DNA from 3 places in the Bradyrhizobium sp. I71 genome. Region 1 is predicted to be linked to each of the others. Evidence: predicted binding sites of a transcription regulator. Region 1 holds the regulator's gene; each other region holds the start of a gene.

What was found. Region 1 encodes LexA, which represses DNA repair genes until DNA is damaged. Its sites were predicted from a motif close to TGTTCNNNNTGTGTTCNG; they were not measured.
Region 2: the regulator LexA is predicted to act here: its motif matches at 4,658-4,675, upstream of FJV43_RS22745 (ribonuclease T2).
Region 3: the regulator LexA is predicted to act here: its motif matches at 4,402-4,419, upstream of FJV43_RS16760 (YifB family Mg chelatase-like AAA ATPase).

Annotation. Positions count from the first base shown of each region.
Region 1 is NZ_CP059398.1:7,824,639-7,831,233, reverse strand. Features, by position in the region: gene FJV43_RS00005 (ComEC/Rec2 family competence protein) at 1-660, shown strand, start outside; gene FJV43_RS37125 (hypothetical protein) at 781-1,215, opposite strand; gene lexA (transcriptional repressor LexA) at 1,701-2,402, opposite strand; gene glp (gephyrin-like molybdotransferase Glp) at 2,579-3,790, opposite strand; gene FJV43_RS37110 (hypothetical protein) at 3,999-4,205, opposite strand; gene FJV43_RS37105 (HAD-IA family hydrolase) at 4,372-4,995, opposite strand; gene FJV43_RS37100 (alpha-hydroxy acid oxidase) at 5,025-6,158, opposite strand; gene FJV43_RS37095 (S41 family peptidase) at 6,461-6,595, shown strand, end outside.
Region 2 is NZ_CP059398.1:4,714,591-4,721,185, reverse strand. Features, by position in the region: gene FJV43_RS22775 (MarR family transcriptional regulator) at 309-773, shown strand; gene FJV43_RS22770 (response regulator transcription factor) at 770-1,501, shown strand; gene FJV43_RS22765 (ATP-binding protein) at 1,526-2,914, shown strand; gene FJV43_RS22760 (DUF3617 family protein) at 3,089-3,619, opposite strand; gene FJV43_RS22755 (hypothetical protein) at 3,662-3,955, opposite strand; gene FJV43_RS22750 (hypothetical protein) at 4,140-4,601, shown strand; gene FJV43_RS22745 (ribonuclease T2) at 4,721-5,413, shown strand; gene rlmJ (23S rRNA (adenine(2030)-N(6))-methyltransferase RlmJ) at 5,498-6,358, shown strand.
Region 3 is NZ_CP059398.1:3,451,527-3,458,121, reverse strand. Features, by position in the region: gene FJV43_RS16770 (ATP-binding protein) at 1-2,100, opposite strand, end outside; gene FJV43_RS16765 (hypothetical protein) at 2,227-2,694, opposite strand; gene FJV43_RS16760 (YifB family Mg chelatase-like AAA ATPase) at 2,804-4,342, opposite strand; gene FJV43_RS16755 (PilZ domain-containing protein) at 4,572-4,817, shown strand; gene FJV43_RS16750 (tetratricopeptide repeat protein) at 4,897-5,667, shown strand; gene FJV43_RS16745 (AAA family ATPase) at 5,702-6,595, opposite strand, start outside.

The DNA.
Region 1 (6,595 bases):
GGGATCGCGCCGCTGATCGCGGCGAGCCTCGGGATCATCGTGATGGGGCTGTTGCGCACGCCCCTGCGCTGGTCCGGTGCCCTGGTGCTGCTTGCCGCGATCCTCTGGGCGATGTCGGTGCGGCAGCCCGACATCCTGATTGCCGGGGATGGCGCGAGCGTCGCCGTGCGGGGCCGGGACGGGCGGCTGCATGTGATCCGCGCCAGCAAGGATGGCTTCCTGCTGAGGGAATGGTTGGCTGCCGATGCCGATCCGCGCGATGCCGGCAGCGCCTCGCTGGCCGACGGTGTGTCGTGTGACGAGTCCGGCTGCGTGACGCCGCTCGCGGACGGACGGCTTGTCGCGTTGGCGTTGCGCATCGACGCTCTGGCTGATGATTGCAGCCGCGCCGCGCTGGTGGTGACGGCGCGGCCCACGCCGCCCGATTGCGCGGCGATGGTGGTCGACAGGCCGCGGCTCGCCAGTCAGGGCGCGCTGGCTCTGACGCAGAGCGGTGACGGCTTCTCGGTTCGGGCGGTGAGGGCGAGAGGCACGAGCCGCCCCTGGCTGCCGGCCGGCGCCGGCGAGGGGGATTTCGACGGCAGCCTTGCGCCGAAGACGGCCGTGCCCCGCAACCGGGACGCAACGCCATCGGAGACGGACTTGCAGGCGGACGATTGAGGAGCGATGCGGGAGAGGTCGGTCGGGATCTCGCAGGACGCAAACCATACCATCTCGCCGGCCTCGGCCGGCGATGGCATTTCATTCCTGGCCCACGACCATCGGCCGGGGGCGACGACGTCAGCCGATCGGCAGGCGCGTGATCGTGGACCGCGTGTCGGCGACGATCTGCGGCTTGTGCTCGCGTTCGCCAACCGGCTGGGTCACCGGCAGTTGCAGCACCGTCGCGCGCTGGCCTTCGACGAGCTGTGTCACCAGCACGTATTTGCCGTCGGGGAATTCGATCGCGTCATGATGGCGATCGGGAATGTGCGGGTCGATCTTGCCGAACTTGCCGACGCGGGAGTTCACGGTGCGCGTCCAGATCCAGCGATTGTCGTAACGGACGTTGTCCGCGAAGGCGAGCTCCGTTCCCGGCAGCAAGCAGACCGCGACGGAGAGATCGGCTTCGGAGGCGAAGCCGCGCGTCGAGGTGCCGCGGAAGGTCGTCGTGACTATCGTCTCGCCGACTTCGGCGGGGCGCGTCGCGACAGCATGCAGGCTGTAGTCACACATCGGGTGCTCCTCATGCGAAGATAGCAACCCGCACCTCTTTTTGAGGCGCAGGCCTCTATCAGGGTGGAAGCACGCAACGCTCTGCTTCGTTGTAGGCAAATCTGCGGCTGGACGCCGCAAGCCGCGATCACATTATCTTTCCCGGATTCGATAGGAACAAAGCCGACGCCTGTGTATTCGGAAGGCGCGTGTCGGCGCCTCGCGGCGCCGACCAGCCAGAGCATTGCCAGCTCGCTTGCCGAATGGCGGTGCGATTGTATGGCAACGGCTTACGTCGCTGATGCTGCGATCGGCGCCGCAACATCGTCCATGGAAAGTCTGGCGCATCACGTGTCCTCGAACTCTCAGGCCCGCGAAGCGATGCTGCGTCGTGCGGCGTGTCGAGGATGGCGCCGAAAGAGGGGGCCGGACAATCTGAGCAGAACCGGAAAAACCATCCAGCCGGAGCGGACAGTGATCCGCTCCAATAGATATCGAACGACCGCTCAGTACTTGCGGTAAAGCCCGATCAGCTTGCCCTGAATCTTCACGCGGTTCGGCGGAAGAATGCGGACCTCATAGGCGGCATTGGCGGGCTCGAGCGCGATAGAGGCCCCGCGGCGGCGGAAGCGCTTGAGCGTGGCTTCCTCGTCGTCGATCAGCGCCACCACGATGTCGCCGGTATCGGCGCTCTCGTTGCGCTGGATCAGCGCCATGTCGCCGTCGAGGATGCCGGCCTCGACCATCGAATCGCCGCGCACTTCGAGCGCGTAGTGCTCGCCCGAGCCGAGCATGTCAGGCGGCACGCTGATGGTGTGGCTGCGGGTCTGCAGCGCCTCGATCGGCGTGCCGGCCGCGATGCGGCCCATCACGGGCACCGCGACGGGACGCTCGCCCTCGTCCACAGGCGGGCTGGAGGTCGTGCGGACCTTGCCGAGATTGCCCTCGATGACGCTCGGCGTGAAGCCGCGGCGACTGCCGGCGGCGGCCTGCAACTCGGGCAGCTTGATCACCTCGATGGCGCGGGCGCGGTTGGGCAGGCGGCGGATGAAGCCGCGCTCCTCAAGCGCAGTGATCAGGCGATGGATGCCTGACTTCGAGCGCAGGTCGAGCGCATCTTTCATCTCGTCGAAGGACGGCGGCACGCCGCTTTCCTTCAGACGTTCGCTGATGAATCGCAGAAGCTCGTATTGTTTGCGCGTCAACATCTCGACCAAAATCCCCCGGTTGATGTCGTTCAATTCCGAGACGAGGAAGTCAGCGATAAGCTGCTACACGTTCGAAACAAATCATGAACGGACACTATATGTTCGATATGTGTTCCGCAACTGCTTAATTTACGGTGAACAGAGCGAAGCTCGCGCCATGCGTGTGGCCGTGCAGCTCACACCGGCAGGCGCAGCACCTCGCAAGGCGTGCCGGCCTCGGCCCTCGGCGCGAACGGTGCGCGCACGAGAAGTACCTGCGCCGCAGCGAGATTCGCAAGCAGAGAGGAGTCCTGATGGCTGACGGGAAGGGCGACGAGCGTGCCGTCGTCACGCTGTTCCAGGCGCGCACGCAGATAGTCCTCGCGCTGGTCGTTGGCACCGAGATCGCGGCCCAGCACGGCGCGCTCGCGGCGATGATGAATCACTGAACGGCCCGACAGGGCGCGAATCAACGGCACCATGAACAGGAAGGCGCACACGTAAGACGACACGGGATTGCCGGGCAGGCCGATCACGCGCATTGCGCCGAGCCGTCCGTGCATCATCGGCTTGCCGGGCCGAATCGCGATCTTCCAGAACGCCATCGAGATGCCTTCGTCCTTGAGCGCCTGCTGGACCAGATCGTGGTCGCCGACCGAGGCACCGCCGGTCGTGATCAGGATGTCGGCGCCGCTCTCCCGGGCGCGACGGATGCCGGCGGAAGTGGCCTCCAGCGTATCGGCGGCAATGCCGAGGTCGATGGTCTCGGCGCCCGCGCTGCGGGCGAGCGCGTGCAGGGCATAGCCATTGGAATAGACGATCTGGCCGTGACCGGGCGTGGTGCCGGGCATCACCAGCTCGTCGCCGGTGGCGAGAATCGCGACCCTCGGACGGCGGCAGACGGCGAGATGCGGGTGATTCATTCCGGCGGCCAGCGCGAGATCGCGCTCCGTGAGACGGCTTCCCTTGCGGAGCAGCACGTCTCCCTCGCGGAAGTCGACACCGGCGGGGCGGATGTGCCGCCCGGAAATCGCGGCTTCCTTGATCGTGACAAGCTTGCCTTCCGCGACAGTGTCCTCCTGGATCACGACCGCATCGGCGCCGTCGGGAACGACGCCGCCGGTGAAGATCCGCACGGCTTCGCCGGGGCCAACCCTTCCCGCGAACGGGCGACCCGCCGCGACCTCGCCGACCACCGCCAGCCTGGAATCGACCGTTGCCGCGTCAGCCGCGCGCACGGCGTAGCCGTCCATCGCCGACATGGCCTGCGGTGGCTGCGTGCGCCGCGCCGCGACGTCGCGCGCAAGCACGCGATGGTAGGCCTCATCGAGGGAAACCATCTCTTCAGGTAGCGGCTCTGCATCCGCCAGCACCGCGGCAAGCGCGTCAGAAACGGGCATGAGGGCCACGAGCGGAAACTCCTGCAAATCGTTGGCGAGAGTTCTAGCCGAGTGCAGGCGCGAGGCAAAGCAGCACGCAGGATGATTTATCCGGCGCGATTTCCGTCGCGGCGGCGGGAGTTCACGTCCGCCGCGGCATGATCCTGAAGGCGAGACAGACCGGCACGAGGATAGCCATGGCGAGGACGAGAATGACGAGCGCCACGGCCGACATCGGTCAACGTCCTGCCGGATCGCTCGGACCGACATCCGGTGCGACGTCGGGAGCTCTGGGATTCGGATCCTTGTCAGGCAGCGGATCGGCCAGGGACTTCAGGTCGGCCGCCTTGCTGATCAGCTTGGCGGAAAGGTCAGAATCCGAGGTGGTTCTGGCGAATTCAAGCAGGAGAGAGGCTTGCTTGGTGAGATAGGTTTTGCCCAGCACGTCGATCAATCCGATGTAGAAGTCCCAACGGACTCATGAGTCCGAAGGGTGGTACTCCGTTCCCGGAACTCCGTACAAAAATGCACAAAGCGGCTCGGTTCCTCATCTCCTGCAAATTTGGCTCCGGGAACCGCGGGCATGACCTGTCGCGGCGACTGCCTGGCATTCAGATGCCAAGCGCCCTCAACGCATTCCCGACGTCGCCGGGTGACGTCACGTGCACGGCGTTCAAGCCGCGCGCCCGCGCGCCCTCGATGTTCTCGGCGAGGTCATCGAAGAATACGATGCGACCGGCCGGCACGCCGATCGCGGCGACGACGTGGTCGAACGCCTCCGGGTCCGGTTTGCGCAGGCCGATGCTGGACGACAGATACAGCTCGCGGAAGTGGCCGAGCACGCCGGCATATTCCTTTGAGAAATAGTCCACATGCGGCCGATTGGTGTTGGAGAAGGCATAGAGCGGCATCTGCTTCGCCGCGCGCGGCAACAGCTCGGCGATGTCGGGCATCTCGCCTGCGAAGATCGCGTTCCAGCCTTCCAGGAACTGCGCGTCCGAGATGCCGATTCCAAGTGACGCGCGCAGCGAGGCGAAATAGTCCTCGTCGCTGATCTTGCCCATCTCGTGCAGCCGGTAGGCCTCGTCACGCGCATAGCGCGCGACGATGGCCTCGGGCTGGCAACCGGCATGTCCCGCCCAGCAGGCGATCGCCTTGGAGAAGTCGATGTCGAGCACGACGCGCCCGAGGTCGAACAGAAGCGCATCCGCGCTGCCGGGAGAAAGCGATGTCATTGCGTCCTTTTCACTTCAGTATCGGCAAGTCAGTAGCGATAGGGTTCATGGTCGAACAGCGGGAACGCGCTGAACACGCTGGGCGCGTTGGTGGCGGTCGCCGGATGCAGGCAGGATTTGTCGACCTCGGCGAATGAGGTGGCGCCCAGGAGGCCAAGGCAGCGCAGCACCTCGTCCTCGAGCAGTTCCAGCATCCGGGTGACACCGGCTTCGCCCGCCGCCGCCAGCGCCCAGCATTGCAGCCGCCCGATGCCGACGAGGTCCGCGCCCGCCGCGATCGCCTTGACGATGTCGGTGCCGCGACAGATGCCGCCGTCGACCATGATCTTGGCGCGGCCCTTCACGGCATCGACAATTTCAGGCAGCACATGCATGGCGCCGCGGCCGTGGTCGAGCTGGCGGCCGCCATGGTTGGAGACGTAAATCCACTCGACGCCGTGATCGAGCGCGATCAGCGCGTCCTCGGCGGTGGCAATGCCCTTGAGGATCAGCGGTATTTTGAACTTGTCCTTGATCATCTTCACGGTCCGCCACTCCAGGCCCTTCTGGAAATCGCCGCCGGTGGCGCGCAGACGGCTCTCGCGAACGTAGCGCTTGGCGATGTCGCGTTCACGACGGCTGTAATGGGCGGTGTCGACGGTCAGGCAGAAGGCGGCATAGGCGTTCTGCTCGGCCCGGCTGACGACATCGGCGACGAAGGCATCGTCGCCGCGGACATAAAGCTGATAGAGTCGCAGCGCGTCGGGTGCGGCTTCGGCGGTCGTCTCCAGTCCTGGCTCGGATACCGAGCTCAGCATGTGCGCCGCACCGAAAGTGCCGGCGGCGCGTGCCACGCTTGCCGCGCCATCCGGATCGAAGATCTCGAGGGCGCCGACCGGGGCGAGCACCACCGGCAGGCGCATCCTGCGGCCGAATTGATCGACCCCTCCGTCGACCCTGCGGACATCGCGCAGCACGCGCGGGCGGAAGGCGATCTCGTCCAGCGCCATGCGGTTGCGGCGCATCGTGGTCTCGGTCTCGGCCGCGCCGACGATGTAGTCCCAGGCGTTCTGGTTCAGGTTGGCGCGCGCTTTCCGGATGAACTCGTGCAGGTTCTGGAACGGCTCGCTGCTGGCGCCGAGTTCGACGTTCCTTTCAGGCCGGATGCGGGGCGCTTCGTTCATTGTTGTCCTCCCGAGAATTTGAAGTCTTGTCGTCATCGCCTATCGCGTCCGGCCCTCCAAAACCATCCTAAAATCGCATAGCTGCGAGGCGTGGGCGGCCCGACCGGTTTGCGCTTGCGCGAACAGTTTCGGAACGTTGCCAAAAGTTTAGTCCAAGGCGAAGGGATTTCTTCGGTATACCCGCCAGCGTGGCATCCCGGCCATGAAGAAACCGGAATGGTATTGTGAGAAGTGGGCTGGATCGCCATTTGCATGGCGCTCCCAAGCCGAAGAGAACCGCCAAGCAAAAGGCTACGTCATCCATGCGGAAAACCCTGCTGTTCCCCCTCGGCGCGCTCACCGGAGCGTGTCTGACTCTTCTGGTAGCCGGCCCGCACAGCGGAGTATGGGCGGCGCGGGCGGCAGCGAGCGCGGATGATGCCTATTCCCAGCTCAAT
Region 2 (6,595 bases), 3.1 Mb from region 1:
TTTACGGCCGGTTTCCGTGGACAGCATGTCGCCGAGGACATGCTTTTGCGGAAGGCGGAAGTCCAGTATGTTTTGCCGAAATGCCGCTCGACAATCGCACGGTAGATCTGATCCGGCCGTCGTCGCCTGTCCGGCTCTCTCCGGCGCCTTGCTCCGATGCTACCCGACGCGAAGCGATCTAAAATTTCGTGCGGGTCGATCGTTTTGTAACATTGAACCCAAGATACGTCAATATGCCTGACATAAATTTCGTGACTTCCTCTCACGACGCCGCCGAGCCCAGGCCGGCCGCAGACGGTGGAGGCAATTTGCGCTGGGATATCATCGAGCTGCTGTTCTTCGCCTACCGCGACTTCGTCGGCGATCCCGACCAGGAGCTGGAGGCGTTCGGCTTCGGCCGGGCCCACCACCGCGTCCTGCATTTCGTCTACCGCTATCCCGGCCTCAAGGTCGCCGACCTCCTCGACGTCCTGCGCATCACCAAGCAGTCGCTTGGCCGCGTGCTCAAGCAGCTGCTGGACGAGGGCTACATCGTGCAGAAGACCGGCGACAATGATCGCCGCCAGCGCCTGCTCTACGCGACGCCGAAGGGCGAGGCGCTGGTGCAGAAGCTCGCCGGACTGCAGACCACGCGGATCAACAGGGCGCTCGCGGAGATGGCTCCGCAGGACGCCGAGACCGTGAAGCGCTTCCTGCGCGCGATGATCGACCGAGACGACCCGGACAAGGTGCTCGAGACGATCTTCGCTTCCGTCAACCACGACAAGGAGTGACCGTGCCGCTCGCTGCCACGCTCGCCCGCCCGCCGGTGCAACCCGCCGACGACGCCCCGCATCTGCTGCTGGTCGACGACGACCGCCGCATCCGCGATCTGCTCTCGCGCTTTCTCGCCAGTGAGGGCTACCGCGTCACCACCGCGGCGAGCGCCGGCGATGCACGCTCGAAACTGCTGGGCCTGCATTTCGACCTCCTGATCCTCGACGTCATGATGCCGGGCGAAACCGGCTTCGATCTCGCCCGCTTCATCCGGACCTCCTCCTCGGTGCCGATCGTGATGCTGACGGCGCGCCACGAACCGGAATCCCGCATCGAGGGCTTGCAGATCGGCGCCGACGATTACGTGGCAAAGCCGTTCGAGCCGCGCGAGCTCGCGCTGCGCATCAACAACATCCTCAAGCGCGCCGCCCCGCCGCCACAGGTCGCGATCGTGGAGAAAATTGCCTTCGGTCCCTACGTCTACCATCTCGAGCGCGGCGAATTGCGCCAGGGGGAGGAGGTCATCCACCTCACCGACCGCGAGCGCGAGATGCTGCGGATTCTCTCGGAAACACCGGGAGAGACCGTGCCGCGCAGCGCGCTGACCGGCAACGGCAGCGTCAACGAGCGCGCCGTCGACGTGCAGATCAACCGCCTCAGGCGCAAGATCGAGACCGACCCCGCCAATCCGCTGTTCCTTCAGGCGGTGCGCGGCATCGGCTACCGGCTGGTGGCCTCGCCTTGAGACCCAAGCAGTGAAGCGCGACCGATGAGCACGATCGATACCGGCCTGACGCTGCTGCGAAGCGCTGCCGGCCGCGTCTCCGCCGCCAATGGCTGGATGGGCAACGCGTTCAAGGGCTGGATGCCGACCGGCCTCTACGCCCGCGCGCTCCTCATCATGATCGTGCCGATGGTGGTGCTGCAATCGGTCGTCGCCTTCGTGTTCATGGAACGGCACTGGAACACGGTGACGCGCAGGTTGTCGGCTGCGGTGGTGCAGGACATCGCCGCGCTGATCGACGTCTACAAGGGTTATCCGCAGGACAAGGACCGTGACCAGATCCGCCGCATCGCCCAGCAGCGCCTCGGCCTCGTGGTCGATTTCCTGCCCGCCGGCGACATGCCGCCGCCGGGACCAAAACCGTTCTTCTCGCTGCTCGACCAGACGCTGTCGGTGCAGCTCGGCCGCCAGATCGGGCGCTCGTTCTGGATCGACACGGTCGGCCGCTCCAACCTCGTCGAGATCCGCATCCAGCTCGACGACGCCGTGATGCGCGTGTTCGCGCAGCGCAGCGCCGCCTACGCCTCGAACTCGGAGATCTTCCTGTTCTGGATGGTCGGGACGTCCTCGATCCTCTTGATCGTCGCGGTGCTGTTCCTGCGCAACCAGATCAAGCCAATCCTGCGCCTTGCCGATGCCGCCGAGAGCTTCGGCAAGGGCCGCGAGGCACCGAACTTCCGCCCGAGGGGCGCGCGCGAGGTGCGGCGCGCGGCAGTCGCCTTCCTCGAAATGAAGTCGCGCATCGAGCGCACCATGGAGCAGCGCACCGCGATGCTCGCGGGCGTCAGCCACGATCTGCGTACCATCCTGACCCGCTTCAAGCTCGAGCTGGCGCTGATCGGCGACAGTCCGGAGCTCGAGGGCATGCGCAAGGACGTCGACGAGATGTCGATGATGCTGGAGGATTACCTCGCCTTCGCCCGCGGCGATTCCGGCGAGCAGTCGCAGCCGACCGACATGGCCCAGGCCCTCGAAGAGCTGCGCAGCGATGCCGAACGCCACGGCCACAACGCGACCGTCGCATTCCACGGCCTGCCCGTGGTGACGGTGAAGCCGGCCTCGTTCAAGCGCTGCCTCGCCAACCTCATCACCAACGCGGCACGCTACGGCAGGAACATCGCGATCACCGGCCAGCGCGATCACCGTTATTTGACCGTCACGGTCGACGACGACGGCCCGGGCATTCCCGCTCACTTGCGCGAAGAAGTGTTCAAGCCGTTCCTGCGGCTCGACAACGCCCGCAACCAGGACGAAGGCGGCACCGGCCTCGGCCTTGCCATCGCCCGCGACATCGCCCGCTCGCATGGCGGCGACATCACGCTCGGCGACAGCCCGATGGGGGGATTGAGGGCGAGCGTGCGGATTCCGGTGTAGGCTGCTCTTCACCTTCTCCCCTTGTGGGAGAAGGTGGCGCGAAGCGCCGGATGAGGGGTATCTCTCCGCGCGTGCAAGTCTCATTTGAATTCGCGGAGAGAAACCCCTCACCCGTCTCGCCGCTAACGCGGCGAGCCACCCTCTCCCACAAGGGGAGAGGGGAGGAAGACAAACCTACTTCGGCAGCAGCGCCTTCAGCTTGTCCATGTCGCGCACGTTCATCTTGAAGCCGCCGGGCATCACGATGTCGCCGGGCTTCTGGTCCGGCTTGCAGGCGCCCAGCCACTTGGCTTGCAGTGTCATGGTGCTATCGCGGCCGGCCGCGCCGGCGACGCCGCCTTGCGCGTGCGAGGTGGTCTTCACCGTGTAGGCCGAGTTGAAATCGCCCGTGATCTCGGCATGCGACGTCGTGCTGACACCCGCGACGTTGCACTCGGAATCGCTGACATAGCCGGTCGCAGTCTTCTTGATCTCCTGCCTGGCGCAGATCTGCTTGGCCATCGGGGAGACGTTGTTGCTCATCTCCTTGTCGACGGTCTCGTCGGTGCAGTGCTGCATGGTCATCTCGGGCATGGGCGAGCCGGTCGTGACCAGCTTCATTTCCCAAAGACCAGCCTTTCGTACCGGCAAATCGTCGGCGCTCGCGGTACCTGCCGACAACACGAGACAAATGGCCGCGCCGAGCAAAGCGAGTTTGCGCGTCATGTGGGAGACTCCCGGCTGAGAGTGCCGACCTTCGACAGCGCCTCAGTACAGCGTGCGGATCGGCTGCTCGGCGGCACCATAGGGCACCCAGCGGCAGGCGAACGAGATGTAGCCGCCGTCATAGCCCTGCACCGCGAGGAATTTGGCGACCTTGCCGTAGCGTGCGCAGTGATCGACCGCGACTTGACGCGCGTCGACCTGGGTCGCCATCGAATAGGCGATGATCCCGCCGGTGTCGTTACCCTTGAACGGCGGCACCGGAAGGATGTCGGCCCGCGCCGACTGGCTCGCCATCAGACCCAGGGCAAGAAGGCCAGCGGCCGCAATGATTCGCATTCCCGTCACTCCAATTGGCTGGCGCCAGTCTACGGTGCCGGGATGGAAGTGAAAAGAACAGAAGCCCGGTTGGCCGCGACGTCCCGGTCAACTCCTGGCCAAGTGTTGCCGCGCTGCACTTGACCTCCCCCGGCCTTCGCGGCACCGTCTGAACTTCGCAAGACTTGAGCTGTCTGGATTGACCATGCGCGCCCCCTCCCCGAAATCGCTTCGCTTTGCCGCCCTGCTCGGCCTCATTTTCGGGGCGCTGTCGCTCGGCGAGGCCAGGGCCGCCAATCCACTCGAGCTGAATTTCTGGCTGAGCGGACCGCGCTACGACGGCGCCGTCGTCGATTGCGACAAGGCCCTGCCGACGATCGCCACCCAGTTCTGGGAAAAAGAGAGCTCGTTCTGGAATTCCTCGTTGAAGATCACCAGCTTCTCCGCCGTTCGCGAGGTCGCCTTCAGGCCCTGGCAGTCCGACAACATTCCGCGCCGCTTTTGCACCGGCGAGGCCATGCTCAATGACGGCAAGGTGCGCAAGGTGCACTTCTCGATCATGGAGGATGGCGGCTTTGCCGGCTACGGCGACGGTGTCGAGTGGTGCGTGGTCGGGCTCGACCGCAACTGGGCCTACAATCCGGCCTGCCGCGCCGCCAAGCCCTGATCCGAAGAACGCCTGATTCGGTTGATCATCCGTCAGATGACGGCGGCCTCGAATTTTGTTCTTGAAATGTTCTCTTTGCCTGCTAGGCTGCGCGCACAGTCTAGTTGAGGGGCGTTGCCATGTTTCATCCCAGATTGCGTTCGTTGTCCCGTCTGATGATCTCGCTGACCCTCGCCGCCGGGCTGGCAACGCTCGCCGGCGGCGCGAAAGCCCAGGACAAGCGGCAGAACGCGCCGGGCGAGTTCGACTTCTATGTGCTCGCGCTGTCGTGGTCGCCCTCGTTCTGCGAAGAGGCGGCCGAGCGCGGCGGCCGCTCCCAGATCCAGTGCGGCGGACGGCCCTACGCTTTCGTCGTGCATGGGCTGTGGCCGCAATATGAGAACGGCTTCCCGGAATATTGCCAGCGCCCGGCGCCGCGGCTGAACCGCAACATCGTGTCATCGATGCTCGATTTGATGCCGGCGCCGGGCCTGATCTTCAACGAGTGGGACAAGCATGGCACCTGCTCCGGGCTCGAGGGCCGCAGCTATTTCGAGACGATCCGGAAAGCGCGCGCCACGATCAAGATCCCGGCCGACTATCTCGATCTGTCGCAGGCCAAGACCGTGGCGCCGGCGGAAGTCGAGGAGGCCTTCATCAAGGCCAATCCGGGCCTCAGCAATGCCAGCATCTCGGTCACCTGCAACCGGACACGGCTGTCCGAGGTCCGCATCTGCCTCAGCAAGGACCTGCAATTCCGCGCCTGCGACGAGATCGAGCGCCGCGCCTGCCGCCGCGACCAGGTGACGATGCCGCCGATCAGGGGCGGTTGAGGCCGGCTGCTCCGATCGTCGTTTCGAGGCGCGCATCGCGCGAACTATGATGCGCAGCGTCGCGCGATGTCGTAACTCTCCGCCATGAACTACCGCCACGCCTTCCACGCCGGCAGCTTCGCCGATGTCATCAAGCACATCGTGCTGGCGCGCATCCTCACTTATCTGCAGGACAAGCCGGCGGCGTTCCGCGTCATCGACACCCATGCCGGCGCCGGCCTCTACGATCTCGACAGCGACGAGGCGCGCCGGGGCGGCGAATGGCTGACCGGCATTGCGCGGCTGCTGCAGGCGCGCCTGTCGAACGAGACCGCGGCGCTGACCAAGCCCTATCTCGACATCGTCCGCGCCTTCAATCCGAAGGGCGAGCTCAAGGCCTATCCGGGCTCGCCGTTGATCGCGCGCGGCCTGCTCAGGCCGCAGGACCGGCTCGTCGCATGCGAGCTCGAGCCGAAGGCGCGGAAAGCGCTGATCGACGTGCTGCGCCGCGACGAGCAGGCCCGCGTGGTCGATCTCGACGGCTGGGTGGCACTGCCGGCCTTCGTGCCGCCGAAGGAGCGGCGCGGCCTCGTGCTGATCGACCCGCCCTTCGAGGCCAAGGACGAGTTCGAGCGGCTCGGCGAAGCCTTCTCGGCGGCTTTCGCGAAATGGCCAACCGGTATCTATGTAATTTGGTACCCGGCCAAGAACCGGCGCGCCACCGATACGCTGGCCCAGACGGTCGTGCGGCTCGCAGCTGCAGCAAAGCCCCCCGGGAAATGCCTGCGCCTCGAATTCAGCGTCGCGCCGCAGGCCGACAGAGCCGCCCTCACTTCCACCGGGCTCTTGATCGTCAATCCGCCCTATACGCTGCACGGCGAGCTCAAGACCATTCTGCCCGAACTGGAAATGCCGCTCGGCCAGGGCGGAGCTGCCAGATTCCGATTGGAGGTGCCCAAGCCTTAAAGCCAAGCCGTAACACTCCGGCATTCTTGGGAAAAATATGCAGGACCGGTAGTCAATCTGCAACGAACCGTATTATGCTGTTTCCGTGACTGGCTTTACGTTCCGCTTCCGCGAATGGTTGCGGCGGAGTGAAGGCCTAAGAAAGATCCGGCCGGACCGATGAGGTCCGTCCAAGGATGGCCAGCTCCCGGGCTCCGTAAGGCCCGGTCATGTCGTGACGTGAGTCTGCGTCGCGGC
Region 3 (6,595 bases), 3.5 Mb from region 1:
CGTGTTGGCGGTAAGCGCCAGGATCGGCGTGTGCTGACCGCCCGTGGCGGCCTCATGCGCGCGGATGCGTTTTGTCGCCTCGATGCCGTCGAGCTGCGGCATCTGGATGTCCATCAGCACGAGATCGTAGGGCGTGCCGGCGGATGAGGCGGCGAGCCAGGATTCCAGCGCGGCCTCGCCATGGACAGCGATGACGACGCGGTGGCCGAGCTTGGTCAGCAGCGAGCGCATCAGCAATGCGTTGATCTCGTTGTCTTCGGCGACGAGGATCGACAGGCTCTTCGCCGGCGCTGTACCGGTGGATGCGGCCGGCGGCTCCGGCGCGAGATCGGGCGAGGCGACCTCCGGCGTCAGGGCGAGGCGTGTGGCGAGCGAGGCCGCCCGCAGCGGCTTCATCAGAAAGCCGGTGAAGGCCGGCGACAGCTTCTCGTGGCGCGAGCTCGACGTCAGCAGCACGAGGCGCTGCAAGGCATGCGCGCGGGCCGCGTCACCCAGTTGGTCGGCAATGGCAGGGCCGATCGCACGATCGATCAGCACCGCGTGCCATGAGCGTTCCGGCAGCAGTGCTTCGGCGACCGCCGCATCCGCAACCAGGCAGGTCTGGCCGCCCCAGCGCGCGAGGCGCCGCGCGATCAGCGAGGCCTCGATGCCGTCGGCGACGAGGAGCATCGACTTGCCGGTGAGATCGGGGCTCGGAAATGCAGTCTGCCCGGCGCCGGCCCGCGACGGCGGAAGCGGCACCGCGACCTCGAAGGTCGAGCCCCTGCCCGGCTCGCTCGTGAGCGTGATCCGGCCGCCCATGCGCTTGACGATGCGTTCGCTGATAGCAAGGCCGAGCCCGGTGCCGCCATAGGTGCGGGCAACGCGCTGGTCGGCCTGCTCGAACTCGCGGAAGATGCGCTGCTGGGCTTCGGCGGCGATGCCGATGCCGGTATCGCGGACCAGGAAGCTGATCTCGTTCGGCCAGATGCCGGGCTCGACGATCAGCGCAACGCCGCCGCCCGCGGTGAACTTGATGGCGTTGCCGGCGAGGTTGAGCAGCACCTGGCGCAGCCGCGCGGCGTCGCCGACGACCTCGAGCGGCAGACGCTCATCGACATAGGCGGCAATCTCGAGCGTCTTCGCCTGCGCGCGCGGCGCGAGCAGCTCGGTGATCTCCTCGACCAGGGTCGAGAGCGCGAAGGGACGTTGATCGAGGTCGAGCTTGCCGGCCTCGATCTTGGAATAGTCCAGCAATTCCTCGATCAGCGCCATCAAGGCTTCGCCCGAGGTTTTCACCGCCCTGGCATAGGTCGCCTGCTCCGGCGTCAGATTGGTGTCGAGCAGGAGGCCGCCCATGCCGATGATGCCGTTGAGCGGCGTGCGGATCTCGTGCGAGGCCATCGCCAGGAAGCGCGACTTGGCGCGGTTGGCGGCATCGGCCTGGTCGCGGGCATCGGACAGCGCGCGTTCGGTCTCGGTGCGGTCGGTGACGTCGCGACCCACGCTCTGCAGTTCGGCGGGCTGTCCGGCGTCGAGCCGGACATAGCCCTCGCGCCAGGCGATCCAGCGCGCGCCGAGCGGGGTTGCGATCTTCTGGTCGTGGATGCGCGTGCCGTTGCTCTCGCGGGCGCTGTCGCCCTGCTCCAGCACTTCGAAATCGAAGCGCGTGCCGACAAGGGCGCCGCGCGCTTGTCCTGCGAGCGCGCAATAGGCCTCGTTGGCAAAAGTGATGCGGCCCTCCGTGTCGCGCAGCACGATGAGGTCGCCCTGCTGTTCGAACAGGCTGCGGGCACGTTCTTCCGCTTCCTTCAGCTCCCAATTGCGGTCGATCAAGGCCTCATTGTGGGCGGCGAGCGTGCGCAGCCGCCTGTTGACGAAGCGCAGGCGCATGCTCAGCGTCGCAAGGCCGAGGCAGGCGAGCGCGAACAGGAAGCTCGCGCCGATCGCAAAGGCGTGGGGATCGTAGGCGGAATTCTCGGAGCGGCTGCCGGACACGAAGCCATAGGCGCCGCCGAAGGTCGCCGAGAAGATCATGAAAGAGCGGATCGCGAAGGCAATGCGGGGGTGCTGCCGCTTGAAGCGGCGCATGCGCACCTTGATCCGGAACATCCGATCCATCGCCACCCGACCCGACTCTCTTGCTTGAAACCTGTGATCGCCGGCTGCCACGATGTCGCGCCGACCTTGCGAACAGTTTGCGGCCTGGGCCCCGCCTTCAGACAGGGTTGACGGGATGTTAACGGCTCAGAGCGAGGCGGCCTGGAGCTGGCGGTGGCCGCCGCGGGCGCCGACGATCAGGGCCGCCGCCTCGCGCTGCGAGAACGTCTTCGAGCGCACATAGATGCGGTAATCCGCCGGTCCTTCGCTGGAGAGATAGACCACCGGCCCGCCGTCGACGGGCTGTGCCGCAATCGAGATCAGCCGTGTCGAGGGGGTGAGCCCGCAGGAGTCCGGCTCGGAGCCGAGACCGTCGTCCACCACGGTGAAGTCCGCGGCGTCCGCGTCATCGGTGATCTGGACCCGCACCGTCGCCCGCGCGGGATCGTCGGTGAAGGCGATATGCACGTTGGCAGTCCAGAACAGGGATGTGAGCTCGACCGTCGTGTCGCTGAGCGCGATGCAGGGATGCGAGACCGATCCGATCTCGGCACGGGCGAACACCGCAGCCGCCAGCAGGGGAACAACCGAGGCCAGGACCTTGAAACGCAACATGACACTCTACTCGCCGGGCCCTTCAGGAACTCACGACCGAAACGCGCGGGCCTTATGGTTTGCAGAGCGCAAAGGAAAATCGTTACCGCCGGGTTGATGCGCGATGCGATCACGCCATCTGCCGCACATCCTCCGCGAGTGCGCGGTAGGACAGCGCTTCGGCCAGATGCAGCCGGCCGATCTTGTCCGCGTTGTCGAGGTCGGCCAGCGTGCGCGCCACCCGCAGCACGCGGTGATAGCCGCGCGCCGACAGCCGCATGGTCTCGGCGGCATCCCGCAGCAGCTTGGCGCCTTGCGCATCCGGCTTTGCGATCTCCTCCAGCACCGAGGCGGGCGCCTCGGCATTGGTGCGGACCTTTGGCAGGCCGGCATCCGCATAGCGCGCGAGCTGGATGTCGCGCGCCGCCGCCACGCGTGCGGCGACCTCGGCCGATCCCTCCGCCGCCGGGGGCAGGATCAGGTCCGCCGCGGTCACGGCCGGCACCTCGATGCGCAGATCGATGCGGTCCATGAGGGGACCGGAGATGCGCGCCTGGTAGTCGCCGGTGCAGCGGTCGATGCGGCCGCGCTTGCAGGCATAGCCGGGCTCGAACGCATTGCCGCAGCGGCAGGGATTCATCGCCGCGACCAGCATGAAGCGGGCAGGGTAGGTGACGCGGTGATTGGCGCGCGATACAGCGACTTCGCCGTTCTCCAGGGGCTGGCGCAGCGAATCCAGCACGCGCGGATCGAATTCCGGCAGCTCGTCGAGGAACAGCACGCCCTGATGCGCCAGCGAGATCTCGCCGGGCCTGGCACGCATGCCGCCGCCGGTGAGCGCGGCCATGCTGGCGGAATGATGCGGCGAGCGGAACGGCCGCCGCGCCGTCAGCGCGCCGCCTTCGATCTCGCCGGCGACGGAGGCGATCATCGAGACCTCGAGCAGCTCGCCCGGCGACAGCGGCGGCAGGATCGAGGGCAGGCGCGCCGCCAGCATCGATTTGCCGGCGCCGGGCGCGCCGATCATCAGCAGGTGATGCCCGCCGGCGGCCGCGATCTCCAGCGCGCGCTTGGCGCTTTCCTGGCCCTTGATGTCGCGCAGGTCGAGCGTGGAGGCGGGCGCCTCGTGCACCTTCGGCGAGGGCCGCGACAGCACCTGGGTGCCCTTGAAATGGTTGGCGATCTGGATCAGCGAACTCGCCGCGATGATCTGGATGTCCGGGCTCGCCCAGGCCGCCTCGGAGCCGCACGCCGCCGGGCAGATCAAGCCTTCCTCGCGCGCATTGGCGCCGATCGCGGCGGGAAGAACGCCGGCCACCGGTGCGATCGAGCCGTCGAGGCCGAGCTCGCCGAGAACGGTGAAGCCGGTCAGCGCATCCGGCGGGATCGCGCCGATCGCCGCCATCAGCCCGAGCGCGATCGGCAGGTCGTAATGGCTGCCTTCCTTGGGAAGGTCGGCGGGTGCCAGATTGACGATGATCCGCCGCGCCGGCAGCGCCAGCCCCGAGGCGATCAGCGCCGAGCGCACCCGCTCGCGCGCCTCCGATACCGCCTTGTCCGGCAGGCCGACGATGGCGAAGGCCGGCAGGCCAGGGGCGACCTGCACCTGCACGTCGACCGCGCGGGCCTCGATCCCCTCGAAGGCGACGGTAGAAACCCGCTGAACCATGCTCGAACCAGCCTGCCCCTTTCGCGCAATTAGGGGTAGCAGAGCGCGGCCGCCAGCGCAAGAACAATACGGGAACATTCGCCGACGCCCGCGCAAGCCCTAACCAGCCGTAAACGTGACGCGGAGACTACGTCTCGAATGCCAGCTTCTGTCCTCAGCACATTCCAACGAATGTCCATTACTCCTGAGGCTGCGGGATGGGCCGTGATCTAACAAGTGAAGTAGCAAGATGCTTGCAAATCGCCGGAGAAGCGAACGTCGGGTGTGCAGCCGGCTCGCCAAGATTCATTTTGGCGCGGGCTCGCTGCCGAGGGACTGCACGATCACGGATATTTCGGATGGGGGTGTGAAAGTGGTGGCGGAATTCCTGGAAGTGCCGCCGCAATTCACCATCATCTTCGCGCCCGACTATTCCCGCCAATGCCGCCTGCGCTGGCGCATCGGCTGCGAGTTCGGCGCCGAATTCGTGGACTAGGCCGCAGGGGCCGTCCTCCTTAACGGGACTTTAGCGTTAATGGGTCAGCATCTCTGATCAGTTGCCGAGTGATCAGAGTATGTCCAAGCGTTCGTCCCTCGCCCCTCCGGCGAGATTCCTGCTTCCCGCACTCCTGGTGCTCGGCCTGGGCGGCTGTCAGACGACGGGCCTCGAGGACGTCACCGGCGCGCTCGGCGGCAAATCGGAAACAGCCGGCAAGGCCGACGCCCGGTCGGACATGGACGCATTGCGCGAGCGCTATCGCGCCAGGCCCGGCGATCCCTCCGTTGCGCTCGCCTACGGCAAGGCGCTGCGCGAGACCGGCCAGCGCGCGCAGGCGGTCGCGGTGCTTGAGCAGGCCGTGCTCAGCCATCCCAGCAACAAGGCGCTGCTCGCCGGCTACGGCCGCGCGCTCGCCGATAGCGGCAATTTCCAGCAGGCCTTCGACGTTCTCAGCCGTGCGCATACGCCTGAGGATCCGGACTGGCGCATCTTGTCGGCGCAGGGCGCGGCGCTCGATCAGCTCGGCCGCAACGAGGAGGCGCAGCAATATTACGCCGCGGCGTTGAAGATCGTGCCGAACGAGCCGACCGTGCTGTCCAATCTCGGCCTGTCCTATGTGCTGCAAAACAATCTGCCGAAGGCCGAACAGGTGCTCGGCCGCGCCTATCAGCGCAATCAGAACGATCCGCGGGTTCGTGCCAATCTCGCGCTCGTGCTGGGATTGCAGGGCCGAGAGGCCGAAGCCGAAATACTCGTGAAGGCCGATCTGCCGCCCGATCAGGCGGCGGCCAAGGTCGCGGCGCTGCGCCAGTTGCTGGCGAAGAAACAGCAAAGGGCGGACAAATAGTCCGCCCTCTTCCGATCTTTGCGATTCCCGATCTTTACGACGCCTTGCGATGCGGGGCCGACCCGCGCCCCGACCTGCCCTTCAGCTTCTTCAGGAGCGGCTCGAGCAGCGAGCGCTTCGGCTTCTTCACCTCGCCGCGGCCGGCAAGGCGGTTCGCCATGTTCTGGAACAGAAGGGTGGTGCGGTGGGTCTTGGCGACCTCCGCGATCATCTGGCCGTTATTGGCCGCGGTCGAGAACAGCTTCGAATCGAACGGGATCACCGCGATCGGCTGGCTCTCCATGGTCTTGGCAAACGCCTTGACCTCGATTTCCGCGCGCTTGTGCATGCCGACCTGGTTGATGCAGTACAACGGCGGGCGATCATTGGGGCGTGCCGCCTTCAGCACGGTCAGCATGTTCTTGGTGTTGCGCAGGTTCGCGAGATCGGGCTCGGCCACGATCACGATGTCGTCGGCGTTGACCAGCGCGCGCCGCGTCCAGCCGGACCATTGATGGGGAACGTCGAGCACGATGCAGGGCGTGGTCATGCGTAGCGTGTCGAACACCGCATCGAAGGCTTCGGTACCGAAATCATAGACGCGGTCGAGCGCAGCCGGTGCCGCCAGCAGGCTGAGGCGATCGGTGCATTTGGCGAGCAGGCGTTCCATCAGCGCCGTGTCCGGCCGGTCCTGCGACAGCACCGCATTGGCGATGCCCTGCACCGGATCCTGGTTGTAGTCGAGGCTCGCCGTGCCGAAGGCGAGGTCGAGATCGATCACGACGGAATCGAGCGCGAGGTCTCGGGCGATGGTCCAGGCCACATTGTGCGCGACGGTGGACGCACCGACGCCGCCCTTGGCGCCGACCACGGCGATGACGCGGCCGGTGATGATGGCCTCGGAAGCCGAGAACAGGCTGCAGATCGAGCGAACGACGTCGAGTGTCTC